Regions from separate parts of the Cupriavidus sp. 30B13 genome, predicted to be linked through region 1. Evidence: riboswitches for the same ligand, from Rfam matches in the RefSeq annotation. Region 1 holds a riboswitch; the other holds the start of a gene.
What was found. A riboswitch is a leader RNA that binds a small molecule or an ion and turns the genes downstream of it on or off. The one in region 1 is predicted to bind glycine.

Region 1 (8,695 bases):
ACATCGTGAGCTCGGCCACGCTGGCCACCGCGCCGCTGGTCCGGCGCGCCTTCCTCGGCCCCGGCACGCACCTGGACCTGATCGGCGGCTTCACCCCGGAGATGCGCGAGGCCGACGACGCCTGCTTCGGCGGGACCTCGGTGTTCGTCGATACCGGCGAAGCCATCCTCAAGGCGGGCGACCTGCTCCACCCGATCGGGCAGGGCGTGCTGCGCGCGGCCGACATCCGCGCCACGCTCGCCGAGCTGTGCCGGCAAGCCCACGCGGGACGCGCGGGCGAGAGCGAAATCACCGTGTTCAAGGCGGTCGGCACCGCGCTGGAAGACCTGGCGGCCGCCGTCATGGCCTACGAAGGATTCGAAGACCCGCGCGGCACCGCGCCGCGCGCCATATCCCTGGCAAAGTAAGGAGAGAGCAATGACGAGCACACCCCTGTCACTGGAAAGCGAAGACCACCCAAGCCGCGGCGGGCTCGAGCGCCTGGCCGTCAAGGTCACCGACTGGTCCGAGCGCTGGTTCCCCGATTCGTATATCTTCGCCGCGATCGCGGTGGTCGTGGTCGCGCTCGGCGCGCTCGGCATCGGCGCCTCCACGCAAAGCGTGGCGCAGGCGTTCGGCGACGGCTTCTGGAGCCTGATTCCGTTCACCATGCAGATGGCGGTGGTGGCGATCTCCGGCTACGTGGTGGCGGCGTCGCCGCCCGCCTCGCTGCTGATCGCGCGGCTCGCCGCGCTGCCCAGGACGGCGCGCGGCGCGGTGGCCTTCGTGGCGCTGGTGAGCCTGCTGACTTCACTGCTCAACTGGGCGATCAGCCTGATCTTCAGCGGCCTGCTGGTGCGCGCCATCGCCCGCCGCACCGGGCTGCGCGTGGATTACCGGGCTGCCAGCGCGGCCGCCTACCTGGGCATGGGAGCCACCTGGGCACTCGGCCTGAGTTCGTCCGCGGCGCAGTTGCAGGCAAACCCGGGCAGCCTGCCCAAGTCGCTGCTCGACATCACCGGCGTGATCCCGTTCGCCGAGACCATCTTCCTGTGGCAGTCGATAGCGATGACCGCCGTGCTGATCACGGCCTCGCTGCTGGTGGCCTACTTCTCCGCCCCCGCCGGCGAGCGCGCACGCACCGCGCAGGACATGGGCGTGGACCTCGACGATGCCGCCGACGCGACGGCGCGCCCGGCGCGCCCCGGCGAATGGCTCGAATACAGCCCGCTGCTGACCCTGGTCATCGTCGCGCTCGGCGCCGGCTGGCTGGCGCACGAGTTCACCAGCAAGGACCCCATCCTCGCGATCTCCAACCTCAACACCTACAACTTCCTGTTCCTGATGCTGGGGATGCTGCTGAACTGGCGCCCCAAGCGCTTCCTGCGCGCGGTCGCGCGCTCCGTGCCGTCGACGGCCGGCGTGCTGATCCAGTTCCCGCTGTACGGCGGCATCGCGTTCATGCTGACCAAGGCCACCGGCGTGGACGGCGCCAGCCTGTCGCACCACCTGGCGTCCGCCTTCGTCTCGGTGGCCACCCGGGAATCGTTCTCCGCCGTGATGGGCGTCTATTCGGCCGTGCTGGGATTCTTCGTGCCCTCCGGCGGCGGCAAGTGGGTCATCGAGGCACCCTACGTGATGCAGGCCGCGAACCAGTTGCAGGTCCACCTCGGCTGGGCCGTGCAGGTGTACAACGCCGCGGAGGCGCTGCCCAACCTCATCAACCCGTTCTGGATGCTGCCGCTGCTGGGCGTGCTCGGCATCCGCGCCAAGGACGTGGTGGGCTTCACCTTCACCCAGTTGCTGGTCCATGCGCCGCTGGTGCTGTTCATGCTGTGGGCGTTCGCGACGACGCTGCCCTATCGTCCGCCGGTGATGCCGTGATGCGTTGACGCCACGGTGGCGCAAGGCGGGCGCCACGAGCCAAAACCCGGGGCCGTCTCCGTCCCGGTTTAAGATGCGGCTTTCCGGCCACGGCCGGCGCCTGCTTTTTTCACCCAGCAAAACCCACGATGAAGAAGATCACCCTGCTCCTCGCCGCCCTTGCCACCGCCGGCGCCGTCCACGCCGCCGCGCCCGCCGGCCCGGTGGAGACCCTGCCCTCCGGCATGACCATCCAGCACCTCGTCAAGGGCACCGGTCCCTCGCCCAAGGCGTCCGACACGGTCAAGGTCCACTACCGCGGCACGCTCACCGACGGCACCGAGTTCGACAGCTCGTACAAGCGCGGCCAGCCGATCTCCTTCCCGCTCAACCGCGTGATCCCGTGCTGGACCGAGGGCGTGCAGAAGATGCAGGTCGGCGGCAAGGCCAGGCTGGTCTGCCCGGGCCCGACCGCCTACGGCTCGCGTGGCGTACCCGGCACGATTCCGCCCAACGCGACGCTGAATTTCGAGGTGGAGCTGCTGGGCATCGGCGGCTGACAGCGGTCAAGAGCGGCCAGGGCGGCCGAGGGCGGCGCCGCGGCCATTGCGGCCGCGCGCGGCGCATGCTAATGTGCCGCTTCCAGGAGAACGAGCCACCCCCGCCGCGGCGATGCGGGCGGCTCTACCGAAGGCGTACCCCTGAAACGCTCAGGTGCAAAAGACTGGAAACCGAACGAACTGGAGAGCGCCGGGCCGCACCGACAAGGTAAGCGGCGCGCGGCCGCCGAAGGGGCAAGCCGGTACCCATTGCGGGTGCGGCGAATCTCTCAGGTAAAAGGACAGTGGGGACAGCCGGGCCGGATGGCCTGGCTGTCCCTTTTTGCTATCCGGAGCCTGAGAAATGAAAGTCATCGTGATGGGAGCCGGCGTGATCGGCGTCGCCTCGGCGTGGTACCTGGCGCGCGCCGGGCATGAGATGGTGGTGCTGGAACGCAATGCGGGCGCGGCCCGCGAAACCAGCTTCGGCAACGGCGGGCAGATCTCCGTCAGCCATGCCGAGCCGTGGGCCAACCCGGGCGCGCCGCTGAAGATGCTGCGCTGGCTGGGGCGCGAGGATGCGCCGCTGCTGTTCCGCCTGCGCGCCGATCCGGCGCAGTGGTCGTGGGGGCTGAAGTTCCTGCGCGAGTGCTCGGCGCGGCGCTCCACCCACAACATGGTCCAGCTGCTCAACCTCGGCACCTACAGCCGCGCCAGCCTGCAGGCGCTGCGCGCCGAGACCGGCATCGAGTACGACCACCTGACGCGCGGCATCCTGCATTTCTACACCAGCCAGAAGGAGTTCGACGCGGCCATCGAGCCGGCGCGCATCATGCGCGAGCTGGGCTGCGAGCGCCGCGTGATCGGCCCGGACGAGGTGGTGCGGCTGGAGCCGGCGCTGGCGAACATCGCGCCGCGCCTGGCGGGCGCGACCTATACCAGCGAGGACGAATCGGGCGACGTGCACCGCTTCACCACCGCGCTGGCGGCGCGCTGCGAGGCGCTGGGCGTGCGTTTGCGCTACGGCGTGCGGGTGCAGCGGCTGCATGCCGAGGGCGGCGCCATGCGCGGGGTGGAGATCGCCAGCGAGACCGGCGCCTATGAGATCGAGAGCGCCGACGCCTACGTGCTGGCGCTGGGCAGCTTCAGCCCGGTGCTGGCGCGCCCGCTCGGCGTCAAGCTCGACATCTATCCGGCCAAGGGCTACTCGGCGACGCTGCCGGTGCTCGACGCCGCGCGCGCGCCCAGCGTGAGCCTGACTGACGACGAGTACAAGCTGGTGTTCTCGCGCTTCGGCGACCGCCTGCGCATTGCCGGCACGGCCGAGCTCAACGGCTATGCGATGGACCTCAACCCGGTGCGCTGCGAGGCCATCGTGCGGCGCACGCTGGAGGTGTTCCCGGGCATGAGCCGGCCCGAACTGGCGCAGTTCTGGACCGGCCTGCGCCCGGCCACGCCGGGCAACGTGCCGTACATCGGCGCCTCCGCCGTGCGCGGGCTGTACCTCAACACCGGGCATGGCACGCTGGGCTGGACGCACGGCTGCGGCTCGGGCCGCGCCATCGCGGACATCGTGAGCGGGCGCGTGCCGGAGGTGGATTTTGCCTTCACGGGCGAGTTGCCGGCGCGCGCGCCGCGGCCGGCCGCGCCGGCGCCGGCCCCGGCGCGCGCGGCCACGCACTGACGCCACCGCCGCCGCGCGCCCGGCGCGCGGCGGCCCGCATGCCGGCGGCTCAGACGTCGATGGCCGTATCCGACTTGACCTTGCGGCGCAGCTCGAACTTCTGGATCTTGCCGGTCGAGGTCTTGGGCAAGGGCCCGAAGTAGACCGCCTTGGGCACCTTGAAGCCGGCCAGCAGCGTGCGGCAGTGCGCGATCAGCTCTTCGGCCGTGACGCCGGCGCCTTCCTTCAGCTCGACGAACGCGCACGGCGTCTCGCCCCACTTGGCGTCGGGCTGGGCCACCACCGCCACGGCCAGCACGGCCGGGTGGCGGTAGAGCGCGTCTTCCACCTCCACGCTGGAGATGTTCTCGCCGCCGGAGATGATGATGTCCTTGCTGCGGTCCTTGATCTTGACGTAGCCGTCCGCCGTGCGCACGCCCAGGTCACCGGTGTGGAACCAGCCGCCGGCGAAGGCTTCGCGCGTGGCTTTCTCGTTCTTGAGATAGCCCTTCATGCAGATATTGCCGCGGAACATGATCTCGCCGATCTCCTCGCCGTCGGCGGCCACCGGCTGCATGGTGTCCGGGTCCAGCACGGCGACGTCGGCCTGCAGGTGGTAGCGCACGCCCTGCCGGGCCTTCCTGGTGGCGCGCTCTTCCTGCGACAGGGTGGCCCAGTCGTCCTGCTCGGCGCACACGGCGGCCGGGCCGTAGGTTTCGGTCAGGCCGTAGACGTGGGTCAGCTCGAAGCCCATCGCTTCCATCTGCGCCAGCACCGCGGCCGGCGGCGGCGCGCCGGCCACCATGCCGCGCACCGGTCCGCGCAGGCCCTCGCGCCAGGCCGGCGGCGCGTTGACCAGCGCGGTATGCACGATGGGCGCGGCGCAGTAGTGGGTCACGCCTTCGTCGCGCATCAGGTCGAACACCAGCTTGGGCTCGAACTTGCGCAGGCAGACGTTGACGCCGGCGCGCGCGGCGATGGTCCACGGGAAGCACCAGCCGTTGCAGTGGAACATCGGCAGCGTCCACAGGTAGACCGCGTGCTTGGGCAGGTCCCATTCGAGGATGTTGGAGACGGCGTTGATGGCCGCGCCACGGTGGTGGTAGACCACGCCCTTGGGGTCGCCGGTGGTGCCGGAGGTGTAGTTGAGCGCGATGGCGTCCCACTCGTCGGCGGGCATCTGCCACGCGTATTCGGGATCGCCCGAGGCCAGCAGGCTTTCGTAGTCGGTCTCGGCGAAGCGCGGCGCGTCCTGCGGGCCGAGCGCGTCGACCACGGCCACCACTTTCAGGCCCGGGATTTCGTTGGCGATCTGGCGCGCGAGGTCGGCGAACTCGGTGTCGGCCAGCAGTACCCGGGCCTCGCCGTGGCGCAGCATGAAGATCAGGTTGGAGGCATCGAGCCGGATGTTCAGCGCGTTGAGCACCGCGCCCGCCATCGGCACGCCGAAGTGGGCTTCCACCATGGCCGGCGTGTTGGGCAGCAGCGCCGCCACGGTGTCGCCCTTGCCCACGCCCAGGCGCGCCAGCGCGCTGGCCAGGCGGCGCGCGCGCACGTAGGTCTCGCGCCAGGTCTGGCGCACCGGCCCGTGCACGATGGCCAGGCGCTCGCCGTAGACGTTGGCGGCGCGGGCCAGGTAGTCGATGGGGGTGAGGGGAACGTGGTTGGCCGGGTTCTTGCCCAGGCCGGTGTCGAAATCGGTTGGCATTGCTGGTCTCCGCTTGCGCCGGGCGCGGCGTGCGCCGCCGGTCGCTGTTACTTTTTGCTGCGCAAGGCTATCATCCCACACGACAAAGCTTTGTCGCCCGGATGACAGTGCCTGCCCGGCCAGCGCTCCGGGCTTGACCCACATCAATGTCCAGCCTGCCGATCCCCCCTGCCCCCGCCGGACTTCCCGCGACCGCCCCCGCCACGCCCGAGGCGCCCGCCACGCTGCTGGCCCGGCATGAGTGGTTCGCGTCGCTCGCCCCGCAGCACCAGGCGCTGGCGGCGCGGCAGGTGGTGATGCAGGACTTTGCCGCGGGCGCCTTCGTGGCGCGCCGGGGGGAGCCCTCGCGCTACTGGATCGGGGTGGAAAGCGGGCTGATCAAGCTGGCGGTCTATACGCCCGACGGGCGCGGCTGCACGTTCTCCGGCGTGCCGGCGGGCGGCTGGTGCGGCGAAGGCAGCGTCATCAAGCGCGAGGCGCGCCGCTACGACGTGATCGCCATCCGCGATTCGCGCATCGCGCTGGTGCCCGATACGGTATTCCATGCCTTGCTGGCCGAGAGCCTGCCCTTCTCAAGCTTCGTGGTGCGCCAGCTCAACGAGCGCATGGGCCAGTTCATCGCCACCGTGCAGAACGACCGGCTGCTGGGCGCGGATGCGCGCGTGGCGCAGGCCATCGCGCAACTGTTCCACGCGGCGCTGTATCCGCGCACCAATGCCGTGCTGGAGCTGTCCCAGGAAGAAATCGGCCTGCTTACCGGCCTGTCGCGCCAGCGCGTCAACCAGGCGCTGCGCCGGCTGGCGGCCGACGGCATGGTCGACATCTCGTACCAGAGCATCCGCGTGACCGACCTGGAGCGGCTGCGGCGCGTCGGGCTGTCGGAACTGTAGCGCCGGCAATGGTCGCCGCGACGACAATCTGCCGCGCCCACCCACGTACAATGGGGCCTTTGCGCCCGCGTGCGACGTCCGTGCGCCGGCCGCGCCCCTGAACCCCGCATGGCCCTTGTCAGCAGCACCGAGCTGCGCCTGTCCCATCTGCGCTTTCCCTTCGCCGTGCGCGTGGACGCCCTGCGCGGCAGCGCGCGCCTGCGCGATGCCAACGCGCGGCGCGAGGTGGTGCCGGGCAAGCCCTTCGTGGTGCCGGCCTTCGCCTACTTCGACTGCGACCTGTTGCCCAGGGCCGGGCAGGAGACGGCACTCGCGCTGCGCGCGGTGCCGGATGCGGCCTGCCCGCGCATGACGCTGGGCGGCCTGCCGCACGGCCAGGGCACGACCGAGAAATACTGGTCGCGCGCGCTGGCCGGGGCCATGTTCGAACTGCCCCGGCTGGCCTGGGATGCCTCGCTGGTGTCGACCCGCTGGCAGGTGGCGCCGCGGCTGGTGCGCGCACGCCTGTTCGCGGAGGGCGAGGCATTGCGCGTGCTGCTGCGCGAACAGCGCGTGGCGCACGCGCTCTACCTGCTGGCCACCGGCCGCGGCATTCCGGGCGACTGGCTGGCGCGGCAGGCCGGCCTGCCCCATGCGCGCGCGCTGGCGGCCGCCTGCGCCAATACCGTGGGCCCGGCCGCCGTGCGCCTGCTGGAGGCGGACGCGCCGGACCCGCTCCCGCACGGCGCCGGCTTCGGCCCGGCGGGCTTCCATCTCGCGGCCTGAGCCGCGCCCTGCGCGCCGCCCGGGCCGGCCAGCTGCGCCCTACTTGGCGACCACCTGCAGCGAATCCGACACCGAGGCCACGCCGTCGACGTTGCGGGCGGTCTGCACGGCGAGCGTGCGTTGATCCTCGCTAGGCACCTTGCCGTCGAGCGACACCACGCCATCCTTGGTCTTGACGTGGATGCCGGTGGACTTGAGGCCCTTGGCCGCCAGCAATTCCGCCTTGACCTTGGTGGTGAGGGTGCCGTCGCTGATCTTCTGCTTGGCGTTGTCGGTGGTGTTGCTCATGCTGGTGCCGGTATCGGTGGCGGCCTGGGCGGCGCCGGCGACTGCCAGCATGGCGGCCAGGCAAAGGGTGCGCAGCGTGGTGGTGGTGTTCATGGCGATCTCCTGATGATGGCCCGAAAGACTCGGGAAAGAGGGAAAAGAGCCGGTAGGCCTTGCATGGCGGCGTCACGCCGTCTGGCACGCCGTCTGTCACGCCGTCAGGCATGCCGCCGTGTGCGGGCTCCTGCATACCTCTCTGCAAAGACCGTTCCGGGCAGCGGCCCCTCCTCGATTGCGCGCTCGCGCGGGCATCGAGGCAGGCTCGGACGGGCAAAGCACCGCGAGCGGAAGCGGCGAGCGGCCCCGGCGCCGCCTGTAAAAAACTGCGGGCGTTGTAAAAAACGCCGGGGACGCGGCATCGCGTGGCCGCGCGCATATGGCGCGCCATCGACTTTCCGGGCCCGGACCGGGCCGGCCGGCGCGCGCCGGCCACGGTGCCCCGGCGGCCAGCCGTTGCCAGTCGGCGCCTGGCGGGGTGCCAGGCGGCGCGGCGCACGCCATGCGCCGCTGCCGCCACCGCGTTTGGCACGCGCTTTGCACGTTCTCCACAACGCGGCATTCCGCCGCGCCATGGAGAACACGATGGGACAGCAACAGCAATCCGGCCAAGGCCAGCAGGACCAGAGCAAGCAACAGCAGCAATCGGGTCAGCAAGGCTCCCAGTCGGGCAGCCATGACCAGAAGGGCGGCCAGCAGCAGCAACAAGACCGCGGACAGGGCCAGCAAGGTCAGCCCGGCCAGCAAGGGCAGCAAGGCCAGAAGACCGATCAGGCCGGCCAGCAGGACCAGCAAGGCCAGAAGAGCGGCCAGCAAGGGAGCGGCCAGCAAGGCGGGCAACGCTAAGGGCAGCCCGGCCCCCGGGCCCTGAGCCCGGCGCGGCGCCTCCGGGCGCCGCCAGATGCGGCCTCCGCGTGCATGCGCGGAGGCCGCTGCCGTTTCCGGCTTCCCGATTGCTTCCCAA
Region 2 (8,695 bases), on a different replicon from region 1:
AAGCTGCCGTCCTCCACGCGCGCGATCTCGGCGCGGATGGCGATCATGGCGTCGATGAAGCGGTCCAGCTCGTGCAGCGCCTCGCTCTCGGTCGGCTCGATCATCAGCGTGCCCGGCACCGGGAAGCTCATGGTCGGCGCGTGGAAGCCGTAGTCCATCAGGCGCTTGGCCACGTCCTCGTTGGAGATGCCCGTGGTCTTCTGCAGCGGGCGCAGGTCGAGGATGCACTCGTGCGCGACCAGGCCGTGCTGGCCGGTGTAGAGCACGGGGAAATGCGGCGACAGGCGGCGCGCCACGTAGTTGGCGGCCAGGATCGCGTTCTCGGTGGCGGCGGTGAGGCCGGCCGAGCCCATCATGGCGATGTACATCCACGAGATCGGCAGGATGCTGGCCGAGCCGAACGGCGCGGCGGACACGCCGCCGATGCCGTTGTCGTCGCGGCGGTAGCCCACGCTGTCCTGGTTGGGCAGGAAGTCCGCCAGGTGCGCGCCGACCGCGACCGGGCCCACGCCGGGTCCGCCGCCGCCGTGCGGGATGCAGAAGGTCTTGTGCAGGTTCAGGTGCGACACGTCGCCGCCGAACTGGCCCGGCGCGGCGGTGCCGACCATGGCGTTCATGTTGGCGCCGTCCACGTAGACCTGGCCGCCGTGCTTGTGCACGATCTCGCAGATCTGCTGCACGCCCTGCTCGAACACGCCGTGCGTGGACGGGTAGGTGATCATGATGGCGGCGAGGTTCCGGCTGTGCTGCTCGGCCTTCTTCGCCAGGTCTTCGAGGTCGACGTTGCCGTTCTCGTCGCAGGCCACCACCACCACCTTCATGCCGGCCATCTGCGCCGAGGCCGGGTTGGTGCCGTGCGCGGAGGAGGGGATCAGGCAGATGTCGCGGTGGCTCTCGCCGCGGCTGGCGTGGTAGGCGTGGATGATCAGCAGGCCGGCGTACTCGCCCTGCGAGCCGGCGTTGGGCTGCAGGCTCACCGCGGCGTAGCCGGTGGCCGCGCACAGCATGGCCTCGAGCTGGTCGATCATCTCGCGGTAGCCCACGGTCTGGTCCAGCGGCGCGAACGGGTGGATCTTGCTGAACTCGGGCCACGTCACCGGGATCATCTCGCTGGTGGCGTTGAGCTTCATGGTGCACGAGCCGAGCGGGATCATGGTGCGGTCCAGCGCCAGGTCCTTGTCGGCCAGCGCGCGCAGGTAGCGCAGCATCTCGTGCTCGGCGTGATGCGTGTTGAACACCGGGTGCGTCAGGTACGCGCTCTGGCGCGCCAGCGCGGCGGGGAAGGCGTCCTGCACGGTGGCTTCCAGCGCGTCGAACGCGGGCACCGGCTTGCCCTGGGCGAAGATTTCCCACAGCGCGACCACGTCCGCGCGCGAGGCGGTCTCGTCGAGCGAGATGCCGATGCGGTTGGCGCCGGCATGGCGCAGGTTGATGCCGCGTGCCGTGGCGGCGGCATGGATGGTCTCGGTGTGGAAACCGGTCACCAGCGTGAGCGTGTCGAAGAAGGCCGCGTTGGCGCGGGTGTAGCCGAGCGCCTCCAGGCCGGCGGCCAGCGTGGCGGTCAGGCGGTGCACGCGCTGGGCGATGCGCTTGAGGCCCTGCGGGCCGTGGTACACGGCGTACATCGAGGCCATCACCGCCAGCAGCACCTGCGCGGTGCAGATATTGGAGGTGGCTTTCTCGCGGCGGATGTGCTGCTCGCGCGTCTGCAGGGCCAGGCGGTAGGCCTTGTTGCCCTGCGCGTCGATGGTCACGCCGACCAGGCGGCCCGGCATCGAGCGCTTGAACGCGTCCTTGACCGCCATGTAGCCCGCGTGCGGGCCGCCGAAGCCCAGCGGCACGCCGAAGCGCTGCGAATTGCCCACCGCCACGTCGGCGCCCCATTCGCCGGGCGCGGCGATCAGGGTCAGCGCCAGCAGGTCGGCGGCGGCCACCACCAGGCCGCCGGCGGCGTGCACGGCCTCGGCGATGGCGCGGTAGTCGGCCACGTCGCCGTTGACGCCCGGGTATTGCAGCAGCACGCCGAAGGCATGCGCGCCGGCGGCGTCGGCCGCGGGCCCGACCTTGACCTCGATGCCCAGCGGCAGCGCGCGCGTGCGCACCACTTCCAGCGTCTGCGGCAGCACGTCGTCGGCGACGAAGAAGGTATTGGAGGCGTGCTTGTTGACCCGCTGCAGCAGGGTCATGGCCTCGGCCGCGGCAGTGCCTTCATCGAGCATGGAGGCGTTGGCGATGTCCAGGCCGGTCAGGTCGGTCACCATCTGCTGGAAGTTCAGCATGGCTTCGAGGCGGCCTTGCGAAATCTCCGGCTGGTACGGCGTGTAGGCGGTGTACCAGGCCGGGTTCTCGAAGATGTTGCGCAGGATGACGCCGGGCGTCAGCGTGTTGTAGTAGCCCTGGCCGATGAAGCTCTTGAACACCTGGTTCTTGCCGGCCAGGCCGCGCAGCCTGGCCAGCGCGGCTTCCTCGGTGAGCGGCTCGGTGAATTCGCCCAGCGGCATGCCGTCGCGGCGGCGGATGGCGGCCGGGATGACGGCATCGATCAGCGCGGCGCGGCTGTCGTAGCCGAGCACCTTGAGCATGTGCTGCTGCTCGGCGGCGTCGGGGCCGATATGGCGGGAAGCGAAGGCGTCGCGCGCCTCCAGTTCGGCCAGCGTGGGCCGGGCACCTTGGGCGGCGGTGGTGGGAAGCGGGGCGTTCATGGCAAGAACCTCGTTGGAGCGCAGGGCGGCAGGTGGTCGGCCTGGCCGCCGTGCATCGGTATTCAGTCGCCGTCCCGCGGCATGGCTGCGGCGCGGGAACGGCGCGGTGTGGCGGCGCGCGGTGTCAGGCGCCGACGTTGGCCTTGTAGGCGTCGGCCGACATCAGGCCGTTGACGTCGTCGCTGTTGGCCGGCTTGAGCTTGAACAGCCAGGCGTCGAAGGCGTCGGCATTGACGCTTTCCGGCGCGGCGACGGCCGCCTCGTTGACGGCGATCACTTCGCCGGCCACCGGGGCGTAGATGTCGGACGCGGCCTTGACCGATTCCACCACCGCCAGCGCGTCGCCCGCGCCGACCGACTTGCCCACTTCCGGCAGCTCCAGGAAGACGATGTCGCCCAGCGCGTCCTGCGCGTGGTCGGTGATGCCGATGGTCAGCGTGCCGTCGGCTTCGACGCGCACCCATTCGTGGGATTCGGTGTACTTCAGGTCGGCGGGGAAATTCATGGGATTCTCCAGATGCAGTTTGTTATTCAGCGCCAGCCGGGCGGGGGATCGCTTGGAGCGGGGGTAGCCGCCGGCGGGCGCGCTGTGACCGGGTGCGAGCGTTCAGCTCACGAGTGCCTTGCCATTGCGCACAAACGGCAGTTTAACCACAGTCGCGGCGAGTTTGCGGTCGCGGATCTCGACCTGCACCTCGGCGCCGATGGCAACGCCGAGCGGCAGGCGGGCAAAAGCGATGGATTGGCTCAGCGAAGGGCTGAAGGTGCCGCTGGTGATCTCGCCGTCGCCGGCCGGGGTGATCACTTTCTGGTGGGCGCGCAGCACGCCGCCCTTTTCGCGCAGGATCAGGCCGACGAACTGGCGGGCCTGGCCGGCGGCGGCGAGCGCCGCCTTGCCGGTGAAGTCGCGCTCGCTCTGCAGGTCCACCGTCCACGCGAGGCCGGCGTCGAGCGGCGAGGTGTGGATATCCATGTCCTGGCCGTACAGGTTCATGCCGGCTTCCAGGCGCAGCGTGTCGCGCGCGCCCAGGCCGGCCGGGCGCGCGCCGGCGGCGATCAGCTTTTCCCACAGGCCGGCCACGTTCTCGGCCGGCACCACCAGCTCGAACCCGTCTTCGCCGGTATAGCCGGTGCGCGCCACCATGACTTCGCCCAGCGCCGGGTCCTGCACCACGATGGCGTTGAACGGCTTGAGCGCTTCGCTGGGCTGGGTGGCCGGGAAGGCGCTCCACACCTTGGCGCGCGCGTTGGGGCCCTGCACCGCGACGATGGCCAGCGGCGCCGCGCCGGCCGGAGCGTTGTCGGCGCGGCGCGGGGTGATGGCCACGCCGCTGCCGGTGGCGGCATTGCGCGCCACGATCCACTCGATGTCGCCGATGGCGGTGCTGGCGTTGACCACCAGGCGGAAGCGGTCCTCGGCGAAGAAGTAGACGATCAGGTCGTCGATGACGCCGCCGTGCTCGTCGAGCATGCACGAGTAGAGCGCCTTGCCCGGCGTCTGCAGCTTGTCCACGTTGTTGGCCAGCAGGCCGCGCAGGAAGGCGCGCACATTGGCGCCGGCCAGGTCGACCACGCACATGTGGGACACGTCGAACATGCCGGCGTCGGTGCGCACGGCGTTGTGTTCCTCGATCTGGGAGCCGTAGTTGACCGGCATGTCCCAGCCGCCGAAGTCGACCATGCGGGCGCCGAGCGCGCGGTGGATGGCATTGAGGGGCGTGGCCTGGAGCGTCATGTAATCCTCGGGAAGGCGGAAATCTCGGTTCGAAAACGAAAAAAGGGTCATCCGCCGCCGGACCCGGCGCGCAATGGCGCTGCCAGGTCCGCCGCGGCGGATGACCCCTCTGTCCTCGATACCTGAGAGATTACAAGGCGGTCCCGCGGACCAGTGCCTTGCGCGCCCCTTCGGTGGGCACGCTCGCCAGGCTTCACGCAATGCGCCGGTGCGCTGCGTGGATGGCGGGTGCCGCTCTCCAGAGTACGGCGTGCATCGTGTGCATGTTGAACGCCGATCCGACCAGTCCATGGTGCCTGAGAGTTTTCGGGTGATACCCCTTCGGCGGCGCAAGATCTGCGCGCTCTCCCGGCCGGATGGCGCGACTCTACAGGCAGCCCCGGTGGCTTGTCAACGCGTGCCGCGCGGGCACCGGGCGGCACGCCCCCGGCGTGTTAACATCTGCCGCTGCGCTACGCCGCCGGCCCCGCCGCCGCGGTGCCGCGGTCTTCACAGGCAGCCCTGGCCGTTCCGTCTGCGCCAGCCATTTCGCCATCCGCTTCCGCCACCAAGCCAAACGCATGACCCACGGACTCAATCCCGCCCAATCCGAAGCCGTCCGCTATCTCGACGGCCCTTGCCTGGTGCTGGCCGGCGCCGGCTCGGGCAAGACGCGGGTGATCACGCAGAAGATCGCGCACCTGATCGAGGACAAGGGATTCGAGCCCAGGCACATCGCCGCGGTGACCTTCACCAACAAGGCCGCCAAGGAGATGCAGGAGCGCATCGCCAAGCTGATGGAGGGCAAGACCACGCGCGAAGGGCGCCGCATTCCGCTCAAGCAGATGACGGTCAGCACCTTCCACTCGCTCGGCGTGCAGATCCTGCGCGCCGAGGCCGAGCACGTGGGCCTCAAGCCGCGCTTTTCCATCATGGACTCGGACGACTGCTTCGGCCTGGTGCAGGAGCAGCTCGCCACCACCGACAAGAAGCTCATCCGCAGCGTGCAGAGCACCATCTCGCTGTGGAAGAACGGCATGGTCGACCCCGAGACCGCCATCGCCACCGCCGAGAGCGCCGACGACCACCAGGCCGCGCTGGTCTACCGCAACTACGTGGCCACGCTGCACGCCTACCAGGCGGTGGACTTCGACGACCTGATCCGCCTGCCGGCCGAGCTGTTCGCGCGCGACGAAGCGGTGCGCATGAAATGGCAGAACCGCCTGCGCTATTTCCTGGTGGACGAGTACCAGGACACCAACGCCTGCCAGTACGCGCTGCTCAAGCAACTGGCGGGCGGCTCGCACCTGCGCGCGCCGGCCTTCACCGCGGTCGGCGACGACGACCAGGCCATCTACGGCTGGCGCGGCGCCACGCTGGACAACCTGCGCCTGCTGCAGACCGATTTCCCCGACCTCAAGGTGATCAAGCTGGAGCAGAACTACCGCTCCACGGTGCGCATCCTGGAAGCCGCCAACGCGGTCATCGCCAACAATCCCAAGCTGTTCGACAAGAAGCTGTGGAGCGAGCACGGCATGGGCGACCCCATCGCCGTCAACCCGATGAACGACGAGGAGCACGAGGCCGAGTCGGTGGTGTTCCGCCTGTCCGCGCACAAGTTCGAGCGGCGCGCGCAGTTCCGCGACTACGCCATCCTCTACCGCGGCAACCACCAGGCGCGGCTGTTCGAGCAGATCCTGCGGCGCGAGCGCATTCCCTACGTGCTGTCCGGCGGCCAGAGCTTCTTCGACCGCGCCGAGATCAAGGACATCTGCGCCTACCTGCGCCTGATCGCCAACCCGGACGACGATCCCGCCTTCATCCGCGCCATCACCACGCCGCGCCGCGGCGTCGGCAACGCCACGCTGGAAGTGCTGGGCACCTTCGCCGGCCAGGCCAAGGTCTCGCTGTTCGAGGCGGCCATGATGGGCGGCATCGAAGGCAAGCTGCAGCCGCGCCAGCTCGAGCCGCTGCGCGTGTTCTGCGAAGCCATGGTGCGCCTGGCCGGCCGCGCCGCCAGCGATCCCGCCAGCGAAGTGCTCGACGACATGATGGAAGGCATCCACTACGAAGCCTACCTGTACGACACCTTCGACGAGCGCCAGGCCCAGTCGCGCTGGACCAACACGCTCGAATTCCTCGACTGGCTCAAGCGCAAGGGCACCAAGCCCGAGGGCACCGGCGAGGGCGAGGCCACCGGCTTCGACACCGCCGACGGCTTCGGCGACGAAGGCAAGAACCTGCTCGAGCTGACCCAGACCGTGGCGCTGATGAGCATGCTCGAAGGCCGCGAGGAAGATCCCGACGCGGTGCGCCTGTCCACGCTGCACGCCTCCAAGGGGCTGGAATATCCGCACGTGTTCCTGGTCGGCGTGGAAGAAGGCATCCTGCCGCATTGCCGCGAGGACGAAGACCTTGGCGACGAGAAGATCGAGGAAGAGCGCCGCCTGATGTACGTGGGCATCACGCGCGCCCAGCGCAGCCTGCACATCAGCTGGTGCAAGAAGCGCAAGCGCGCGCGCGACACCTATTCCTGCGAGCCCTCGCGCTTCATCGGCGAGATGAAGCTCGAAGAGGCCCCGGCGCCGGCCGACGCCACGCCCGCCATGAGCCCCAAGGACCGGCTGGCCGGCCTCAAGGCGCTGCTCGGCACGCCGGGCAAGACCGCCGCGCCCTGACGCCCGGCCGCGGCCGCCGGCCCGTCGTACAAAGTCGATACATTGGCATACAAGGGGGACAAGATCGCCGGCCCCCGGCCTCCTACCATCGCAGGTGCCTCGACTGCTTTACGGGTCCGGGCGCCGCGCCGCTCCGTCCCTTCGGAGTGGGCGCGGCCGGGCGGTATGCCCGACTTCTTCCCTGTTTCGACGCCCCCGCACCCTGCGTCCGGGGGCGTTTTTTTGTGCGCTTGCCGCGGCTCAGGCCAGCGCGACGCCGACCAGGAACTCGCCTTCGAGCAGCGCGCCCTCGCTGGTGCGGTGGACGATCACCAGGCCGGGATGCGCGCCGGCGAGCGGATCCTGGCGCGTCGCCACCGGCGAGGGGCCGCGCGCGCGGTAGGCGGGATGGGTCGTATGCACCACGCGGCTGACCCGGTCGTCGAAGAACATCTGCGTGGTCAGCACGGCCTGCTCGCCCAGATGGATCTTCAGGTGGATATGCACCGCGCGCGGCGCGTACCAGCCCGGATAGATGGTCAGGAACTGGGCGCTGCCGTCGCGCCTGGTGGTCTGCACGCCGCGCAGGAAGCGCTGCGCATTGCCGGGCGCGGCGGGGCCTGCCACGGGCCGCGGCGCGCTGGCGCCGTCCGGCGGCGGGTCGTCCCGTTCGACACCGCTGTAGCGGCCGCCGGCATCGCAATGCCAGATGCTGGCCACCGCGCCGGGCACCCGCGCGCACCCGCGCGCGGTGTCCATCAGCACCACGCGCAGCCGCAGCGGCAGGCCGGGCCGGCGGTCGCGGATATCGCTGCGCACCAGGGCCTGGTCTATATAAAAAGGGCCCTGGGTCAGTTCCGGCGTCAGTGTGCACAGGGGCGGCATGACGGGGCCGCGCGCGGCCCCGGCCTCGCCGGCCAGCCCGAGCAGGCCCGCGCCCAGGGCGCCGCCCACGAAGCGGCGCCGGCCGTCATCCGGCAAGGCGGGCTTAGCGCGCATCGCGGGTGCCCTCCCGGCGTGGCGGCGCAGCGCCGGGTACGCCGGCGGCGCCCCCGGCCGGCGGCGGGCTGCGCGGCCATGCCGGTGCGGCTTGCAGTGGATTCATGGCAGTCTCCAGTGGCAGGCGCGGGGAAGCGGCATTCCCGCGCCCCGGCTTCTCATGCCGGTCACGTTCAGCATAGCGGGCGCCGCCGCGCCGGGACAGCTCGCGGCAAAGCGGTGCGGCACGCACATACCATCTTAGGAGACGCGCGCGCGGCTGCTTGCGCGTTTGGCCACGGACGGCCAGACACTGGCGTGCGCCGCCGCCCGCTTCATGTCGATTTCGATACAAAGAAGCCACACCGCACCCATCTGTGCGCGCCGCCATGCTGGTAGAGTGATCGCCTGGCGCAGGCAACGCGCCTGCCCGCCTTGGCGCGCGCGCCGCGCGCCAGCAGACCTCCCGGCGCCGCCGCGCCGCCAGCCATGCCGCCAACTGCCGCAACCTGCCACACCGATATCCCGATGGACTTGTCCCCCGCCTCGCCCCTGCACCTGCTGGTCGTCGACGACGATCCGCAGATCCGCGCCATGCTGGCCGAATACCTGGCCACCTTCGGCATCGCGGCCGACGGCGCCGA

Region 2: linked by a shared signal. The riboswitch ahead of gcvT (glycine cleavage system aminomethyltransferase GcvT) and the one ahead of ACKI2N_RS29095 (D-amino acid dehydrogenase) in region 1 are both predicted to bind glycine.

The regions. Positions count from the first base shown of each region.
Region 1 is NZ_CP188224.1:2,251,748-2,260,442, forward strand. Features, by position in the region: gene ACKI2N_RS29080 (ornithine cyclodeaminase family protein) at 1-407, shown strand, start outside; gene ACKI2N_RS29085 (short-chain fatty acid transporter) at 418-1,863, shown strand; gene ACKI2N_RS29090 (FKBP-type peptidyl-prolyl cis-trans isomerase) at 1,992-2,402, shown strand; glycine riboswitch at 2,573-2,697, shown strand; gene ACKI2N_RS29095 (D-amino acid dehydrogenase) at 2,746-4,065, shown strand; gene ACKI2N_RS29100 (acyl-CoA synthetase) at 4,115-5,752, opposite strand; gene ACKI2N_RS29105 (Crp/Fnr family transcriptional regulator) at 5,899-6,642, shown strand; gene ACKI2N_RS29110 (AraC family transcriptional regulator) at 6,751-7,407, shown strand; gene ACKI2N_RS29115 (BON domain-containing protein) at 7,447-7,788, opposite strand; gene ACKI2N_RS29120 (hypothetical protein) at 8,317-8,577, shown strand.
Region 2 is NZ_CP188223.1:4,083,239-4,091,933, reverse strand. Features, by position in the region: gene gcvP (aminomethyl-transferring glycine dehydrogenase) at 1-2,702, opposite strand, end outside; gene gcvH (glycine cleavage system protein GcvH) at 2,827-3,207, opposite strand; gene gcvT (glycine cleavage system aminomethyltransferase GcvT) at 3,310-4,437, opposite strand; glycine riboswitch at 4,537-4,689, opposite strand; glycine riboswitch at 4,711-4,798, opposite strand; gene ACKI2N_RS18905 (UvrD-helicase domain-containing protein) at 4,998-7,094, shown strand; gene ACKI2N_RS18900 (protocatechuate 3,4-dioxygenase) at 7,335-8,072, opposite strand; gene ACKI2N_RS18895 (response regulator) at 8,580-8,695, shown strand, end outside.